One region of the Rhizobium sp. ERR 942 genome, then DNA from elsewhere that is predicted to be linked to it. Evidence: predicted binding sites of a transcription regulator. Region 1 holds the regulator's gene; each other region holds the start of a gene.

Region 1 (4,205 bases):
AGCGACAGCTTTGCAGTATTGGAAAAGAGGACCTTGGAGGCACCCTCGCCGACGGTGACTTCCGAATTCGTGCTCATATTATCTCCTCAAAGGCGAACAATGCGCCCTGACCGGGTGCCAACCTCGCCAATAGACGATTGTTCTTACGCGTATAGGTGACGCCGTTAGCAGTGAAATGCGACGATGTCACGGAAAGATCGCGCGTTTTGAAAAGGATTGCACGTGCTCTGAGCCCCGGATCATTCGTGCGAACAGGTAGATCATAGAATGCCTCCATTCCTTCCGGCGTCAAAATCTCCAGATCGGCATTGGCGGCCTTGATCGTCAGGCCAAAGGAATGCTCCATAATGCGCGGGCCACCGACAAGCTCCTCGAAGAAGCCGCGATAGGCCGCCGGCTTCGGCGCGCAAAGCGCTACCCGCGCGATACCAGTCACGCCGTTTTCGTGACGCTCGAGCACACTGCGGTCAGCCGGCAGCGGATTGATGCGCTGACAGCAGAAAGCGAGAAAATCCGGCGCGCGCAGATCGGCGGCGAAGGCAAGACGAAAACCGGCCGTGGTTTCCGTTCCATCCGGCATCTTCATGGGACGGGAGAAATCCAGCATCTGCCCCGCCGAAATCGCAGCTGCTTTGAAGCGCTCGTCATCCGCCACCGCGTCATCCGTACCGAATACCACGGCCGAAAAGCCATTTTCGCCGACCCGGAAGCGATAAGCCTGGTCACGAGCAACGAAAACGTTGCCATCCAAGATGCTCTTTTCGCACTGCTCCATCGATGCCACGCCCAGAGGCTCTAAATAGGTTTTATCGGCAAGGAAGACGCAAGCATTCTGCGTGCCAAAGGGATGGCGCGCATCTGGAGCCACTGTAAAACCGAGCTTGCCGAGGCGCTCGCGTGCCAGAGCGATATCGACGGTCGGCAGCACGAGATGATCCAGCGGATGCGGAGACGAAATCATGGCTTCTCCTGTTTGCTTGCCGAAGCAGATTTGCGCCCATCCCCCGCGCAATTCAAGATGGAAGCATGGAACACCCGGAGCACACGACATGGATCGAAGGCAATCTCGCAAACGTGATTGCTGATTCTCTGCCATGGCTGGCTCATGCAGCCGCGCGGCACGTTCATCCAAATGCTCGGCGCACGGGCTGACGACAAAGTCTCGGAAGCGAGTAGAGCGGCATTTCTCTTATTTTTCTGCAGGTTAACGGAGACACAGCGCGCCGATGTTCGGAGCCGATCCATTCGCAAATGGTAATTATTTAACTGACCTCACAAGGCTTTACCGAAATTTAAGTACTTGCGGAACACATATGGAACATATAGTGTCCGTTCTGGATTTGTTTCACAGCTTTTCTTGATTCTGGGGTTCCAAGACGATGTTGACGCGCAAGCAGCAGGAACTGCTTCTCTTCATTCACGAACGCATGAAGGAATCCGGGGTTCCGCCATCTTTCGACGAGATGAAGGATGCACTGGATCTGGCATCGAAATCCGGTATTCATCGCCTGATTACGGCACTGGAGGAGCGGGGCTTTATCCGCCGGCTGCCGAACCGGGCCAGAGCGCTCGAAGTCATCAAGCTTCCCGACGCCTATAATCCGAGCCTGCAGCAGCGCCGCGGCTTTTCTCCGAGCGTTATCGAGGGCAGCCTCGGAAAGCCGCAGCCCGTTGCCCCGCCCGCTCCGTCGAAGGTGGCAAATGACGATCACAATGGCTCGGCGTCGGTGCCCGTGATGGGCCGCATCGCTGCCGGTGTTCCGATCTCGGCCATCCAGAACAATACGCACGACATTACCGTTCCCGCCGACATGCTCGGATCCGGCGAACATTATGCGCTTGAAGTTCGAGGGGATTCGATGATCGATGCCGGAATTTTCGACGGCGATACCGTCATCATCCGCAATTCGACGACGGCCAATCCCGGCGATATCGTCGTTGCACTCGTCGACGACGAAGAAGCGACACTGAAGCGCTTCCGCCGCAAGGGTGCCTCCATCGCGCTGGAAGCCGCAAACCCGGCCTATGAAACCCGCATCTTCGGGCCGGACCGCGTCAAAGTTCAGGGCAAGCTCGTTGGCCTTATTCGTCGCTATCACTAACCGGTGAATTGTCGACGACGGGTGACGCTGGCGCAATTGGCGCGTCGAATTTGCCAGTGCGCCAATCATAGGTTCGATGCCTGGTCCATGGACGCTGCGGGTTCTCGAATGCGGCTGAGATAATGGGCCTGTCTGCGGTAAGTATCATTTCGATGGAGCCGGTTTTGCGCAATGTCGCACCGGTTATGAGCATCGCTCCGGAACGGCAGTGGTTCAGCCGCATTCGGATTGGCGTTACGACGATATTCGCCATATTGCAGGCTGAGGGTAGATAGGCTGCGTTCTCGATCGTAACCAGTATCGCGCCGTTTTCGAGGATGGCTGCGCACCATGCTCCTTTCTGGCAGGCGAAACTGCCCTGCATGGTACGGTCCAAGGCCTCCTCCATTGCGGTGCGGACCGCCCTCTGTTCTTCACTGTTCAATCGCTTATAACGATCTGCCTTGCCGATTTGTGGAAGTCGGCTGTCAGCCGAGAGCATGGTCGGAGGCTGATGTTCCGCCGCAACCAGTGCCTTTTGCCATTGTTCGAAAATGAAGGCCTGCGGTTTCTCACGATTGGTCGCGAGTATATCGTCCTGGCGCAACGCGACCAGAACGCCATCTTCGGAGATCATCAGGTCGGGTTTCGGTACGCCAGATCCGAATGCCGCCAAGCCCATGGACAAGAGCGATAATAGCAGGCCCAGATGGCGAAGCCGGGTCCGCAATATGCTCATGATCAGGAAGCCGATAATGAATGTGGGCATCAGCCAGGTCGGCTGGCGACCGAAGGTAATGTCACCTCCCCAACCAGCTACGGTTCTTGCGATCATGATAACGAGTTCCAGTCCCTCTCCGGTGACTTTCCAGAAAGGCCCGTCGAGACCGAGCGGCATGAGCAGCATCGCCGCCATGCCGAATGGCATGACGATAAAGGAGACGATGGGCATAGCAGCGAGATTGGCGGCGAGCCCATATGTCGCCAACCGGTGAAAATGCTCGATCGAGAAGATAGCCGTCGACGCGCCGCCGATGAACGAGGTCGACGTCACGCCTGCGAAGAAGCGCATGACGAACAATAGCGGACTTAATAGACGGACGCGCGGCAAAATGTTTTCGCGATGTCGCCGCCGCTTCCATAGCGAATAGCCCGACACCAGCGCCAGCGTTGCGGCATAAGACATCTGGAAGCTCGGGCCGAGCACTTGCGACGGCGACAGTACGAGAATGACAATGGCAGAAAGTGCGACGTTGCGCAGACTGATGGATGGTCGATCAAAAAGCACGGCCGCGAGCATGATCGCCATCATGATGAAGGCACGCTCGGCGGATACACCGAAGCCGGAGATGAGATAATAGGCCGTTACGGTGAGAAGCGCGCCGAGGGCTGCGAACTTCTTGGTCGGCCAGGCCTGCGCGACGCCGGGAAACAGGCTGAACAAGTAGCGTAGGCCGATGTAGAAAATGCCGGCCGACAACGCCATGTTCAGACCGGAAATTGCAATGATATGGGTCAGGCCGGCAATTCTCAGCGCTTCCGTCGTATTCTTGGAGATTGCGCGTCTCTCATCGGTGACAAGCGCCGCGGCAAAGGCGCCGGTATCTCCCGGCAAGGTTTGCCTGATCCTGTCGCCTATGCTGTTACGCAACCCGGCGAGCCAAATATCGGCCATATCCATCAGAGCACCGGCGGCGTTATCACCGGCCGGAGACAATAATTTCGGCGTTCCGTAGGCAAAGCCGTTCGCACCGATACCATTGAAATAGGAACTGAAGGCGAAATCGTTGAGGCCAAGCAAGGCCGGTCCGGCCGGCGGCGTCAACCGCGCCCTACCCTGGATGCGATCACCGAGATCGAACGGCTCCGCCTGCTTGCGCACGAAGATCGTAACCCGCTGCGGCGCGCGGCGAATGGAAGGTTTTTCCGTTGCCTCGACGCGAACGACGTAGCGCCAGCGTCCATTGTCATAGGATTCCCGTCGTTCGATCTGACCGGTCACGGTCGTGGTCACGGCCGAATCGAGCATGACGGTAGAAACCCGCCAGCTCTCGCATTGCGCCAGCGCCATGCCCAGGCAAAGGAGCATGCCTGCAAAAAGCAGATGGCGAAACAGCCTGCCTG
Region 2 (4,205 bases), on a different contig from region 1:
GACGAGCGCCAGCACGACCTCGTGGATCGCTCCCTGAATGAACAGGGCATCGTCGCTGGTGACGACGATGCGCGTACCCTCGGGCAGCGATTTAGACAGCTGCGCGACGACGGCCTTCACGCCTTCGGAAATATTCAAGGTATTCGACTGCGCCTGACGGATGATGCCGAGACCAACGCCCTGCACGCCGTTCGAACGCAGCGCGGTCGTGCCGTCCCTCGGTCCGAGCGTCACGGTGGCGACATCGGAAAGCCGCACGCGGTTCTTGATGATCAGCCGGGAGAAATCCTCCGGCGTCTGTAGTGCCGCCGTGGCGCGCACGACGATATCCTGCCGCGCACTCTTCAGCGATCCGGCCGGTACATCGAGTGCTGCGGTCGCAAGCGCCGTCGTCAGGTCGCCGATGGTGAGACCTCGGCTCGCAAGGGCGGCCTGATCGACATCGATGCGGAAGATCTTCTCCTGATCGCCGTAAAGCTCGACATCGGCGACGCCCTCGACCGAAGCCAGCCGGTCGGTGATCTCCTTGTCGACGAGCTGTGTCAGGTCATCCATCGTCAACGTGGTCGAGGTGACGGCAAGCCGCATGATCGGCTGCGAATCCGAATCCGCCTTGACGATCTGAGGCGCATCCGCCTGATCGGGCAATTGTTCGGTGATGCGACCGATGGCGTCGCGGACATCATTGGCGGCAACCGAAAGATCGGTCGCGTCGGAAAATTCGAGCGTTACCCGGCTCTGACCGAAGGAGGAACTGGAGGAAACCGACTTCAGGCCGCTGACGCGGGCAACCGCCCCTTCGATGATCTTCGTCAGCTCCTGATCCACCGTCTGCGGCGATGCGCCATCGAATACCGTCCTGACGGTCACGACCGGACGGTCGACATCGGGTAGTTCTCGCACTTCGACGCCGAAATAGGCGGCAAGACCGGCGACGACCATCAGCGTGTTGAAGACCAGCGCCAGGATCGGCCGGCGCACGAAGAGCGCGGTAAAGGATTGCTTGGCCGCTGCCGAGCCGGCATCCGCCACATCGTTGCCATCGGTCATCATTGGGTGATGACCTCCTTGGCCTGGGCGACATCGCGGGCAAAGCGAACCTCGCCACCTTCGGTCACGCGCTGCAATCCTTCGATGACGATGAGATCGCCATTGCGGAGATCGCCACGGACCAGCACCGCATCCGGATTGCGCTGCACGACGCTGACGCGCACCTTCGAGGACTTACCGTCAACGACGCGCCAGACATGCGCACCCGCCCCATCCCATTGGACGGCGAGCGGATCGACGGAGGGATAGGATTCGCCGGCAAAGTGCATGCCGACATTGAAGGACATGCCGGCGCGCAGAACATCGGAGGCGTTATCGATGCGGGCGCGCACGCGCAGCGTCCGGCTCGCGCCGTCAACACGATTGTCGACTGCCTCGACAACGCCCGAAAATACGCGCCCCGGCAATGCCACCGACGTCGCTTCCACCGGCTGGTCGACCTTGACGGTGTTGGCGAAGCGCTCCGGCACCCAGTAATCCACCAGGATTTCCGAGCGGTCGTCCAGCATCACGATATTGGTCGTTGTCGTCACATTGTCGCCGACGACCACAGGCACGATACCGACAATCCCGTCGATCGGTGCGACCACATCGCGGCGCTTCAGCGCCAGCTCGGCCGATTGCAGCGCCAGCTTTGCGCCCTGCTCCACGATCTCGGCATCGAAAACATCCATACGCGAGACTGTGGATTTGATATTGCGGTAGAGCTGGGATTTTTCGACAGCGCTCTTCAGCGCCACTTCCGCCTGGCCGCGAGCGATGATCTGCTCATCGTCGTCGAGACGCGCCAGCACCTGCCCCTGCTTCACCCTGTCGCCTGACTTGATGAGAATTTCCCGGATCGTACCCGCCGCTTGCGGCATGACGACGACCGAACGGATGGCGTCGCCGGTACCGATCGCGCTCAGGCGATCGTTAACAACACCGCTGACCACAGGCTCGGTGACGACAAGCGGTATGTTCTGACCGCGCCGTCCACCGGAGCTTGCCTGCGTCTCCGACTTTCCGTCCGCCGCGCCATCGCGCGGAGCAATCCAGGCCACGACAGTCTCGGGAACGCCGACCTTCTGCAGCAGGCCCGCCGCGCTGGGCATGAAGGCCACGACAGCGGCGATGCCGGCTGCCAGCAAGAAAAAAGACAAGGAAAGCTGCTTCCAGGCGGTCATGCACGTCTCCGGCTCGTTGTGTCAGAGGCGATGAAATCGCGTCGTTGGTTTTTGTGACCCCTCATCTACCCAGCGCACTTAACCGGGGGCCAATTTCGGCTCGGACGGCTCTATAAAGCAAGATTGTGCCCGATTTGCTGCAATATCGTGTTTTTGAGCATATGCCGCAAGTTTCGCCACAGATTATGACAAAGTTGTAATCTTGGTGCGGACAACGAGACGTTTTACCCGGTGAATGGGCCGACCCGTTTCCACATGAAAACAGCCGTCGATCGAGTCTTATGCCCTGTGAATGTGCACTTTTTGTTCTAGTTTCGGCCCGTTTCTTTTGCCTTTCGGGGTAGAATCATTACATTGGGCGGCATGACCATTGGACATGACGATATTCCCTTCTTTGACGAGGAGCCGGAGCACGTGGCGCCGCGCCGTTCCGCGCCGGCTGCCGGCAGCATTGGCGGCGGCATTGCGGCCCGCGCCATGGCAGCACGCGACAGCGGCCGCCGGCCCGATTATCTCTCAGGCCTCAATACCGAACAGGCGGAAGCCGTGGAAACGCTCGACGGCCCCGTGCTGGTGCTTGCCGGCGCCGGCACCGGCAAGACACGGGTATTGACCACTCGCATCGCTCATATCCTGTCCACCAACCGCGCCTTCCCCAGCCAGATCCTCGCCGTCACCTTCACCAACAAGGCGGCTCGCGAGATGAAGGAACGTATCGCGCTGCTGGTCGGCGGCGCAGTCGAAGGCATGCCATGGCTCGGCACCTTCCACTCCATCGGTGTCAAGCTGTTGCGCCGCCATGCCGAACTGGTCGGCCTCACCTCCAGCTTCACCATTCTCGATACCGACGATGTCGTCCGCCTGATCAAGCAACTGATCCAGGCCGAAGGGCTCGACGACAAGCGCTGGCCGGCCAAGCAGTTTGCCGGCATGATCGACACATGGAAGAACAAGGGCCTGAGCCCCACCGATATTCCGGAAGGTGACGCCCGCGCCTTTGCCAACGGCAAGGGCCGCGAACTCTATGCCGCCTACCAGAACCGCCTGAAGACGCTGAACGCCTGCGACTTCGGCGACCTTTTGCTGCATCCGATCAATATGTTCCGGCAGAATCCTGATATCCTCAAGGATTATCACCAGCGCTTCCGCTACATCCTGGTTGATGAGTATCAGGACACCAACACGGCGCAATATATGTGGCTGCGCCTGCTGGCGCAGCGGCAGAAAGGCGAGTCGCAGAATGTCTGCTGCGTCGGCGACGACGACCAGTCGATCTATGGCTGGCGCGGCGCGGAAGTGGACAATATCCTGCGCTTCGAGAAGGATTTTCCGGGCGCCAAGGTCATCAAGCTCGAGCGCAACTATCGCTCCACAGAGCATATTCTCGGCGCCGCCGCGCATCTGATCGCCCATAATGAGGGCCGACTCGGCAAGACGCTGTTCACCGACCGCTCCGATCCGGACGACATCAAGGTGCAGGTGCACGCTTCCTGGGATTCCGAGGAAGAAGCGCGCGCCATCGGCGAAGAGATCGAGCAGCTGCAGCGCAACAAGCACAATCTCAACGACATCGCCATCCTCGTGCGCGCCTCCTTCCAGATGCGCGAGTTCGAAGACCGCTTTGTCACGCTCGGCCTGAACTATCGCGTCGTTGGTGGCCCGCGCTTCTACGAGCGCCTCGAAATCCGCGATGCCATGGCCTATTTCCGCCTCGTCTGCCAGCCGGCCGACGATCTCGCCTTCGAACGCATCATCAATACGCCAAAACGCGGTCTCGGCGACACCACTGTCCGTGCGCTGCATGATTACGCCCGCGTGCGCGATATCCCGATGCTGGCGGCAGCGGCCGACATCATCGAGACGGATGAGATGAAGCCGAAGGCGCGCAAGGCGCTGTTCGACGTCGTGCAATCCTTCCGCCGCTGGCAGGGCCTGCTCGAAAACACGCCGCATACTGAGCTTGCCGAGCAGATTCTCGAAGAGTCCGGC
Region 3 (4,205 bases), on a different contig from region 1:
CCTAGTGTTGCGAGGTTTGAACAACAAACCGCGGATCAAATCCGTCCCATCAATAACAGAATAAGGACAATGACGAGAACAAGCCCGAGACCACCCGATGGGCCATACCCCCACGCCCGGCTGTAACCCCAGCTGGGTAGTGCGCCGATCAGCAGCAGAATCAGTATCACAAGCAATACCGTACCAAGCATGATGTGTCTCCTCCATGTCGATCGCTTGAATGTCCCGCCAATATCGCTTCCGATCCGACGTTATCCTTCCAGCGCTTCAGCTCAAATCCGTATCCAGGAACAGGCTGAGTTCCGCAATTCTGTGCAGATAAACTTGCGTGCTCGATAATTGTTCCGGCTAAGAAATAAAAATGCGAGTAGGCGGGAGCCTGGGCCTTAGGGAAACGTTAGTGCGGCAACGTCATATCGCCGTCGCCGGAGCGATGGGAGATCCGTTTGTATGGTTAAAATATGATTAAAATACAATGGCTTGTGGTGAACGAAACGGGAAAGGCCCGATGTCTGTGATTCGTCGGCGATTCGTTCTCTATTTGGACTTGGGCTAACCGCGAGCCTCCTCCAGGTACGCCATCAAGGTGCCGGAAGGGCGAAGTGGAGCCCAGGTGAACCGCATAGATGGTGCTTTCGCCGGCCGATTGGTTAATTTGCTGCAGGTTTGTGGGAGGCTCGTCTATTCATGGCAGTGCTATTTCGCGATGCTGTTCCGACGAAATACAATATGTAGCCGTGAACGAATACGATACCTGCCTCTATCCGCGATTCGTCACCGATTCGTTCCGGCTTTGATCGATGTGTTAATGGCTGCAGCTATTGCGTGTATTTGCTGATTCGTTATAGCTGCGCTCGTTAAAAGGTTAATCACAATCGCAGATTCGGCCGGAATTCGGGTCTCAACCATTCAGAGTCCGGTATGTCCGCGGCCGGGAAACACTAAATATTGTGGAGAACAGAAACGGAACCGCCTGGAATCTGCGATTCGTCTCCGATTCGTTCCGGCTTTGGCCCGGATGTTAACGCGATCCTTTGATTCACGCGAAACTTCATTATTTACAGACCATTAACCATAATGCGATCGGAAATTTCGCTGGCTGGGCATTCTCCGCTTGACTCCTTTTGCGCTGGAAAAGTTGCGTAAACAAGATTCAGCATTTGGTGTGAATCTTTTCATTGAAATCCATATGTAGTCGTGAACAAATAAGGAACGCAGTGGAGTCAGCGATTCGTCTCCGATTCGTTCTCAAGCTGTTCCGGAATCGCCGGGACTCGCATGGGATGCAGCCGAAATGTAGCTTATGGTTGAGGCGATCAAATATGAAATCGGTTGTTGTCGTATCTGTTTTTTCATTCGGGTCTTGCCTTTGTCACATATGGTCGTCATCTGTTCGTTTCCTCCAGGAGGAACATGCTGATCGGAAGACGGTAGTTTCTCGCCCATGCACGGACCTATGACTCAGACTTCGCAGCCCATGATCCTGAGCGGACGCGGCGTAACCGCGGTGCTCGGACCAACCAATACCGGCAAAACCCATTATGCTATCGAGCGCATGGTGGCACACGGCAGCGGCGTGATCGGCCTGCCGCTGCGGCTGCTTGCCCGCGAGGTCTATACGCGCGTCGTCGAAAAGGTCGGGGCACACAATGTCGCGCTCGTGACCGGCGAGGAAAAAATATCGCCACCCAATGCGCGCTATTCGGTCTGCACCGTCGAGGCCATGCCGCGCGAGACGCGCGCTTCCTTCGTCGCCATTGACGAGGTGCAGCTTGCCGGTGACCTAGAGCGCGGGCATATCTTCACCGACCGTATCCTGCATCTGCGCGGCCGCGATGAAACCCTGCTGCTTGGTGCCGGCACCATGCGGCCGATTCTCGAACAGCTTCTGCCAGGAATTACGGTTCTCGAACGGCCCAGGCTGTCGCATCTCTTCTACGCCGGGCAGAAGAAGATCACGCGCCTGCCGCAGCGCACGGCGATCGTCGCCTTTTCCGCCGACGAGGTCTATGCGATCGCCGAGCTTATCCGCCGCCAGCGCGGTGGCGCGGCCGTCGTTCTCGGGGCGCTCAGTCCACGTACCCGCAATGCGCAGGTGGCCCTCTATCAGGAAGGTGATGTCGAATATCTGGTTGCGACAGATGCGATCGGCATGGGGCTCAACCTCGATGTCGATCATGTCGCCTTCGCCCAGGACCGCAAGTTCGACGGCTATCAGTTCCGCAACCTCAATCCGGCCGAGCTTGGCCAGATCGCAGGTCGTGCCGGCCGTCACCTTAAGGATGGCACTTTCGGGGTGACGGGGCAGGTGGACCCGTTCGATGACGAGCTGGTGCGCCGGATCGAGGGACACGAATTCGATATGGTCAAGGTGCTGCAATGGCGCAGCAAGGATCTGGATTTCGCTTCGATCGCGGCGTTGCGTGCAAGTTTGGAAGACGCGCCTCGCGTGCAGGGCTTGACGCGGGCGCTGCCTGCGGTAGACCAGCAGGCGTTGGAATATCTGTCACGCGATCTGGAGATAGTCGATCTTGCCAGCAACCCGGCTCGGGTTGAGAAATTGTGGGAGGCCTGTGCGCTTCCCGACTATCGGCGCATCACGCCTGCCCAGCACGCCGATCTCATTGCCGCCCTCTTTTCCGATCTCGTGCGCTATGGCACGGTGAAAGAGGATTTTCTGGCCGAACAGGTGCATCGCGCCGATCGGACGGACGGCGAGATCGACACGCTTTCGGCGCGAATCGCGCAGATAAGGACTTGGACCTATGTGTCGAACCGGCCTGGCTGGCTTGCCGATCCGACACACTGGCAAGAAAAGACGCGGGAAATCGAAGATCGATTGTCCGACGCGTTACATGAGAGGTTGACGAAACGCTTTGTTGATCGCAGGACATCTGTGCTCATGAAGCGCCTGAGAGAGAATGCGATGCTGGAAGCTGAAATCAGTGTGAATGGAGATGTCTTCGTTGAGGGACATCATGTGGGACAGTTGACCGGATTCCGGTTCACGCCTATCGCAGGGACCGAAGGGCCTGATGCCAAGGCCGTCCAGACGGCCTCGCAAAAGGCGCTGGCGCTGGAATTCGAGGCACGTGCCGCACGTCTGCATGCGGCCGGCAACGGCGATCTCGCGATCAGTGCCGATGGCCTCGTGCGCTGGCTCGGCGATCCCGTCGCGCGCCTGTCAGGCAGCGATCATGTCATGCGTCCGCGCGTCATCCTGCTCGCCGACGAGCAGCTGACCGGCAATGCGCGCGATCATGTCGCCGCTCGTATTGAACGTTTCGTGAATCACCACATCAGCACCGTCCTGAAGCCGCTGGACGATCTCCAGCGCGCCGAAGATCTGCAGGGCCTTGCCAAGGGACTGGCCTTCCAGCTGGTGGAGAATCTCGGCGTTCTGTTCCGCCGCGACGTTACGGAAGAAGTGAAGTCGCTGGATCAGGACGGGCGTGCCTCGATGCGCCGCTACGGCGTTCGCTTTGGCGCCTACCATATTTTCGTGCCCGCCCTTCTGAAACCCGCTCCGGCCGAGCTCATTACGCTGCTCTGGGCACTGAAGAATGACGGCCTGGACAAGCCCGGCTATGGCGATCTGATTCCGGTTCTAGCTGCCGGCCGTACCTCGGTCGTTACCGATCCTGGATATGAGCGCACATTCTACAAGCTTGCAGGCTTCCGGTTCCTCGGCAAGCGCGCGGTGCGTATCGACATTCTGGAGCGCTTGGCGGACCTCATTCGTCCGCTCCTGCAGTGGAAGCCTGGCCAGGCTTCGCGCCCCGACGGCGCCTATGACGGCCGTCGCTTCACGACGACGACCGCGATGCTCTCCATTCTCGGTGCGACGCTTGAGGACATGGAGGAAATTCTCAAGGGTCTCGGTTATCGCGCCGATTCGGTGAGGGCGGAGGAGGCTGCGGCCTTCCTCGCTCAGCAAGATGCGGCTGCAACGCCCGCCGCACCAGCTGAAGAAGCCGCAGCCGAGAAGGCCGATCATGATGATGCCGACGCTGCGACCGAAGAGCCGGCTAAGGAAACGGAAGCTGTTACCCAGGAAGCAGCTCCGGCTGCGGATGCGTCGGCTGAACCGGTTTCCGTAGCGATTGAGGCCGCCGAGGCTACCGAAGCTGGTGCCGTTGCCGCGGAAGCGGCAGAGACCAAGCCGGTTCTGCTCTGGCGTCTGGGTGGTCGCAATGACCATCAGC
Region 4 (4,205 bases), 260 kb from region 1:
GCAAATTGCCGGCCGAGATGAACCTCGGCGAGACCATCTCCGTCATCGTGATGGCGCTCACTCTGTCCTTCCTTGCCACCATCTTTCCGGCTTGGCGCGCATCGCGGCTCGATCCGGTGCAAGCGCTACGCTACGAATAAGGATATTCCATTTGATGAAACGCAACGTCGTTCTCCAGCTCTCTGGCGTGGAGCGTCACTACGGGCAGGGCGAGACGCGGCTGTCGATCCTGAAAGGCGCCGATTTCACTTTGCGCAGCGGCGAGATCGTCGCGCTTGTTGCGCCGTCAGGCACGGGTAAATCGACGCTTCTGCATGTGGCCGGGCTGCTTGAGCATCCGGATGGCGGCGAAGTGCTCGTCAATGGTCAGGCCTGCGAAGGCTTGTCTGACGATAGGCGTACAGCCGTGCGTCGCAGCGAAATCGGCTTCGTCTATCAGTTCCATCACCTGCTGCCCGAGTTCTCGGCTCTTGAGAATATCATGATGCCGCAGCTTATTTCCGGGCTTTCGCGTAAAGATGCGAGCGAGCGCGCTTCTCAGCTTCTCGATTACATGCGCATTGGCCATCGTGGCGATCACCGCCCCGCCGAGCTCTCCGGCGGCGAGCAGCAGCGCGTCGCGATCGCCCGTGCTGTCGCCAATGCGCCGCTGGTGCTGCTGGCGGATGAGCCCACCGGCAACCTCGACCCGGCAACGGCGCATTATGTCTTCGATGCGCTGGAAGCACTGGTGCGTCAGTCGGGTCTCGCGGCGTTGATTGCCACCCACAATCACGAGCTCGCAGCCCGCATGGATCGCCGTGTCACGCTGAGTGAAGGCAAGGTGGTCGAGGTTTGATCGCTCCCGTCACGGAACGATCAGGCCACCGCGATAATCCAGCTCATAGGCCTTGTGCTCATTCACCATAATGGCTTCGTGCCCGATAAAGTGGTCGCACGATCCGGTGCTGCGGTCGATATAGCGGCCATAGACATGTTCGAATTCGAAGCCGCCTAGAAAACGTTTTTCATCCTGATAGAGGCGCAGGAGTGCAGCCTTGATAACCATGCCGGCTCGCGTTCCGTCGATCAGATCGGGCTCGACGATATGGCCGAAATAGTTCATGGCCCAGACCGGCTTGTCGTCGTGCCAGACGAGTTCCTGCCCCGCGAAATCCGTGCCGCCGAAATAGCTGTCGAGATAGCGCCAGCGGCCGCTCGCATAACCGATGTCATGCGAGCCGCTTCGGCAGGACGGCAGCCGCTCGCCGTCACCAACATAGGTCTCGGCTTTGGCGGCGACAATAAAATCGTTCAGCTCGGCAAGATCCGGCATGACCCTCTCCAATTTTGGTGAGCAGGCACAATGCCATGGATCCGAAGAAGTGTAAAGAACAAAAAGTGAACATGCGTTGTTAATGGCCGAGCCCGCAGGCCTTCTCCCCGATCTCATCCTGCCAATCCTGAATGTTGATGGTCTTGGCATCGGTCTTCAGCGTCTTGCTGTCTTTCGTCACCTTACCGGTCAATACATTGTAGTCGCAGGTCTGGCTATTATCCGGTTCGAGCGTATCGCGGGCATCGTAAGTGTAGCCGGCCACCACGAAACCGTTGTTGCGATAGGCAAGTGTTAGCGTTTGATGCCAACGATCGCGGCCGATTGCATCGTTCTGCGAGGTGATTGCGATCGAACCGTTCGGCAGCGCGGCGATCGAAGGTTCCTGGCCGTAAACACCGCTGGCTCTACCCCAGATCTTGTCAGGAGCGCTTGCTGCCAATTGCAATAGGGAATGCTCGTTGTCACGCAGATAGATGTAGATGCCGATGGAGGTTTCGGCCTGCTTGTCCGCCGGGGGAGCTACCAGAATGGCAAGGTCCGGTTTCCCGTCCTTGTTCCAGTCGCCGATCGCGGCGTCGACGATGCGCTCGGGTGCAGATGTATTTTCTGCTTGAGCCGCAGTTGCGGTCAAAAGAATGGCGAGAGCGCAGGCAAGTGATTTCATCGTGATCTCCATGTTTGCCCTTGCATAACGCTCGGTTGTGCCGGCGTCCATCTGAGGGCAGAAAACCGTCCAATGAAATTTCCTGATGCGTCTATTGACTCTCGAACAAAAATGGAACAAAAAAGAAACATAACGAGTAAGGAGCGCCTAAATGACCGACATTATTCGAGACGTTGCAGCATTCACTTCCATCGTCATGTTCGTTGCCAGCTTTTCCCTCATCATGATGGCGATGTAAGTTTTGTCCCCCATTTGCACATGCTGTTCCCATATTTGATGGGAGCAACTTCTGGACTTTACGGTCCGCAATGCCGAAAATGCCGCTGATTCATTCAGGTGTGCGGAAGGGTATGAAATGGCGGATGCAGGTGGCAACGGCGCGGCAGCGCCGGTCGGCGAAATGCCGGAATTCGTGCACCTCAGGGTTCATTCCGCCTATTCTCTGCTAGAGGGCGCATTGCCGCTCAAGAAGATATTGGCCAAGGCTGCCGGGGACAGTCAGCCGGCTATTGCCATCACCGATACCAACAATCTGTTCGTTGCCCTGGAATTCTCGCAAAAGGCGATGGATGAGGGGCTGCAGCCGATCATCGGCTGTCAGCTGTCGATCGATATGGAGGATGGCGGCGAGGGCGAGAAGCGCGGGCCGCAGCAGGCTCTGGCGAAGCTGCCATCCATCGTTCTGCTTGCCGCAACCGAGCGGGGATATGAGCGCCTCGTTGATCTCGTCAGCCGCGCTTATCTCGGCGGCGAGGGCAACAGCGCCGTTCACATTGCAGCATCATGGCTGGATGAAATCGGCACGGAAGGAATGATTGCACTCACCGGTTCGCTCACCGGTCCCGTCGATATGGCGTTGAAAGAAGGGCACGCCGCCCAGGCGCTCTCTCGGTTGTTGAGGCTGAAGCAGCTGTTCGGCGACAGGCTTTATGTCGAATTGCAGCGCCATGGCACCTATGATCGTCGTCACGAGCAGAAGATGATCAAGCTTGCTTATGAGCATGACATCCCGCTCGTTGCCACCAACGAAGCATTTTTCCCGACGCGGGATGATTATGATGCGCATGACGCTTTGATGGCGGTGGCCCACAATGCCATTGTCTCGGACGATACGCGGTTCCGCCTGACGCCGGATCATTATCTCAAGAGCCGTGCCGACATGGCGAAACTCTTCGCCAATCTGCCCGAAGCGCTGGAGAACACGGTCGAGATCGCTCGCCGCTGCTCCTTCATCCTGAAGACCCGCAAGCCGATCCTGCCGCGCTTCACCGGCGCCACGGATGATGCGGAGGAGGCGGAACGCGCCGAGGCCGCCGAGCTGCGCGCTCAGGCGATTGAGGGTCTCGACCAGCGTCTCGCCTCGCTCGGCATGGCACCCGGCTATGCGGAAAAGGATTATCGCGAGCGGCTGGAATTCGAACTCAGCGTTATCGAGCGCATGAAGTTTCCCGGCTACTTCCTGATCGTCGCGGACTTCATCAAGTGGGCCAAGCGCCACGATATCCCCGTCGGCCCGGGCCGCGGTTCCGGTGCGGGCTCGCTGGTCGCCTACGCTCTGACCATCACCGACGTCGATCCGCTGCGCTTCTCGCTGCTGTTCGAGCGCTTTCTCAATCCGGAACGCGTCTCCATGCCGGACTTCGATATCGACTTCTGCCAGGACCGGCGCGAAGAGGTGATCCGTTACGTGCAGGCCAAATACGGCCGCGAGCAGGTGGCGCAGATCATCACCTTCGGTTCGCTGCAGGCGCGCGCAGCCTTGCGCGACGTCGGTCGCGTGCTCGAAATGCCCTATGGCCAGGTCGACAAGATCTGCAAGCTGGTGCCGAACAATCCCGCCAATCCGACGCCGCTGAGCAAGGCGATCGAGGAGGAGCCGCGTCTGCAGGAAGAGGCGGACAAGGAGCCGGTCGTCGCCCGACTTCTCGACATCGCCCAGAAGATCGAAGGCCTCTATCGCCACGCCTCGACGCACGCCGCCGGTATCGTGATCGGCGATCGTCCGCTGTCGAAGCTCGTGCCGATGTATCGCGATCCGCGCTCCGACATGCCGGTCACCCAGTTCAACATGAAATGGGTGGAGCAGGCCGGTCTGGTGAAGTTCGACTTCCTCGGCTTGAAGACGCTGACTGTCCTCAAGACGGCCGTCGATTTCGTTGCCAAGCGCGGCATCTCGATCGATCTTGCCAGCATACCGCTCGACGACAAACCGAGCTATGAGAT

The links. The regulator LexA, encoded in region 1, represses DNA repair genes until DNA is damaged. The targets are predictions, from matches to a motif close to TGTTCNNNNTGTGTTCNG.
Region 2: a site for LexA is predicted at 2,510-2,527, ahead of FBZ97_RS04500 (UvrD-helicase domain-containing protein). Genes of this name have one in related genera too.
Region 3: a site for LexA is predicted at 1,198-1,215, ahead of FBZ97_RS21395 (helicase-related protein). Genes of this name have one in related genera too.
Region 4: a site for LexA is predicted at 2,084-2,101, ahead of dnaE (DNA polymerase III subunit alpha). Genes of this name have one in related genera too.

The regions. Positions count from the first base shown of each region.
Region 1 is NZ_VIUA01000003.1:769,780-773,984, reverse strand. It holds gene kdsA (3-deoxy-8-phosphooctulonate synthase) at 1-77, opposite strand, end outside; gene FBZ97_RS16420 (VOC family protein) at 74-961, opposite strand; gene lexA (transcriptional repressor LexA) at 1,380-2,102, shown strand; gene FBZ97_RS16410 (ComEC/Rec2 family competence protein) at 2,083-4,205, opposite strand, start outside.
Region 2 is NZ_VIUA01000001.1:921,581-925,785, reverse strand. It holds gene FBZ97_RS04510 (efflux RND transporter permease subunit) at 1-1,050, opposite strand, end outside; gene FBZ97_RS04505 (efflux RND transporter periplasmic adaptor subunit) at 1,050-2,216, opposite strand; gene FBZ97_RS04500 (UvrD-helicase domain-containing protein) at 2,580-4,205, shown strand, end outside.
Region 3 is NZ_VIUA01000005.1:265,880-270,084, forward strand. It holds gene FBZ97_RS21390 (DUF3309 family protein) at 36-191, opposite strand; gene FBZ97_RS21395 (helicase-related protein) at 1,457-4,205, shown strand, end outside.
Region 4 is NZ_VIUA01000003.1:508,366-512,570, forward strand. It holds gene FBZ97_RS15070 (lipoprotein-releasing ABC transporter permease subunit) at 1-140, shown strand, start outside; gene FBZ97_RS15075 (ABC transporter ATP-binding protein) at 155-838, shown strand; gene FBZ97_RS15080 (DUF5680 domain-containing protein) at 848-1,315, opposite strand; gene FBZ97_RS15085 (hypothetical protein) at 1,395-1,982, opposite strand; gene dnaE (DNA polymerase III subunit alpha) at 2,338-4,205, shown strand, end outside.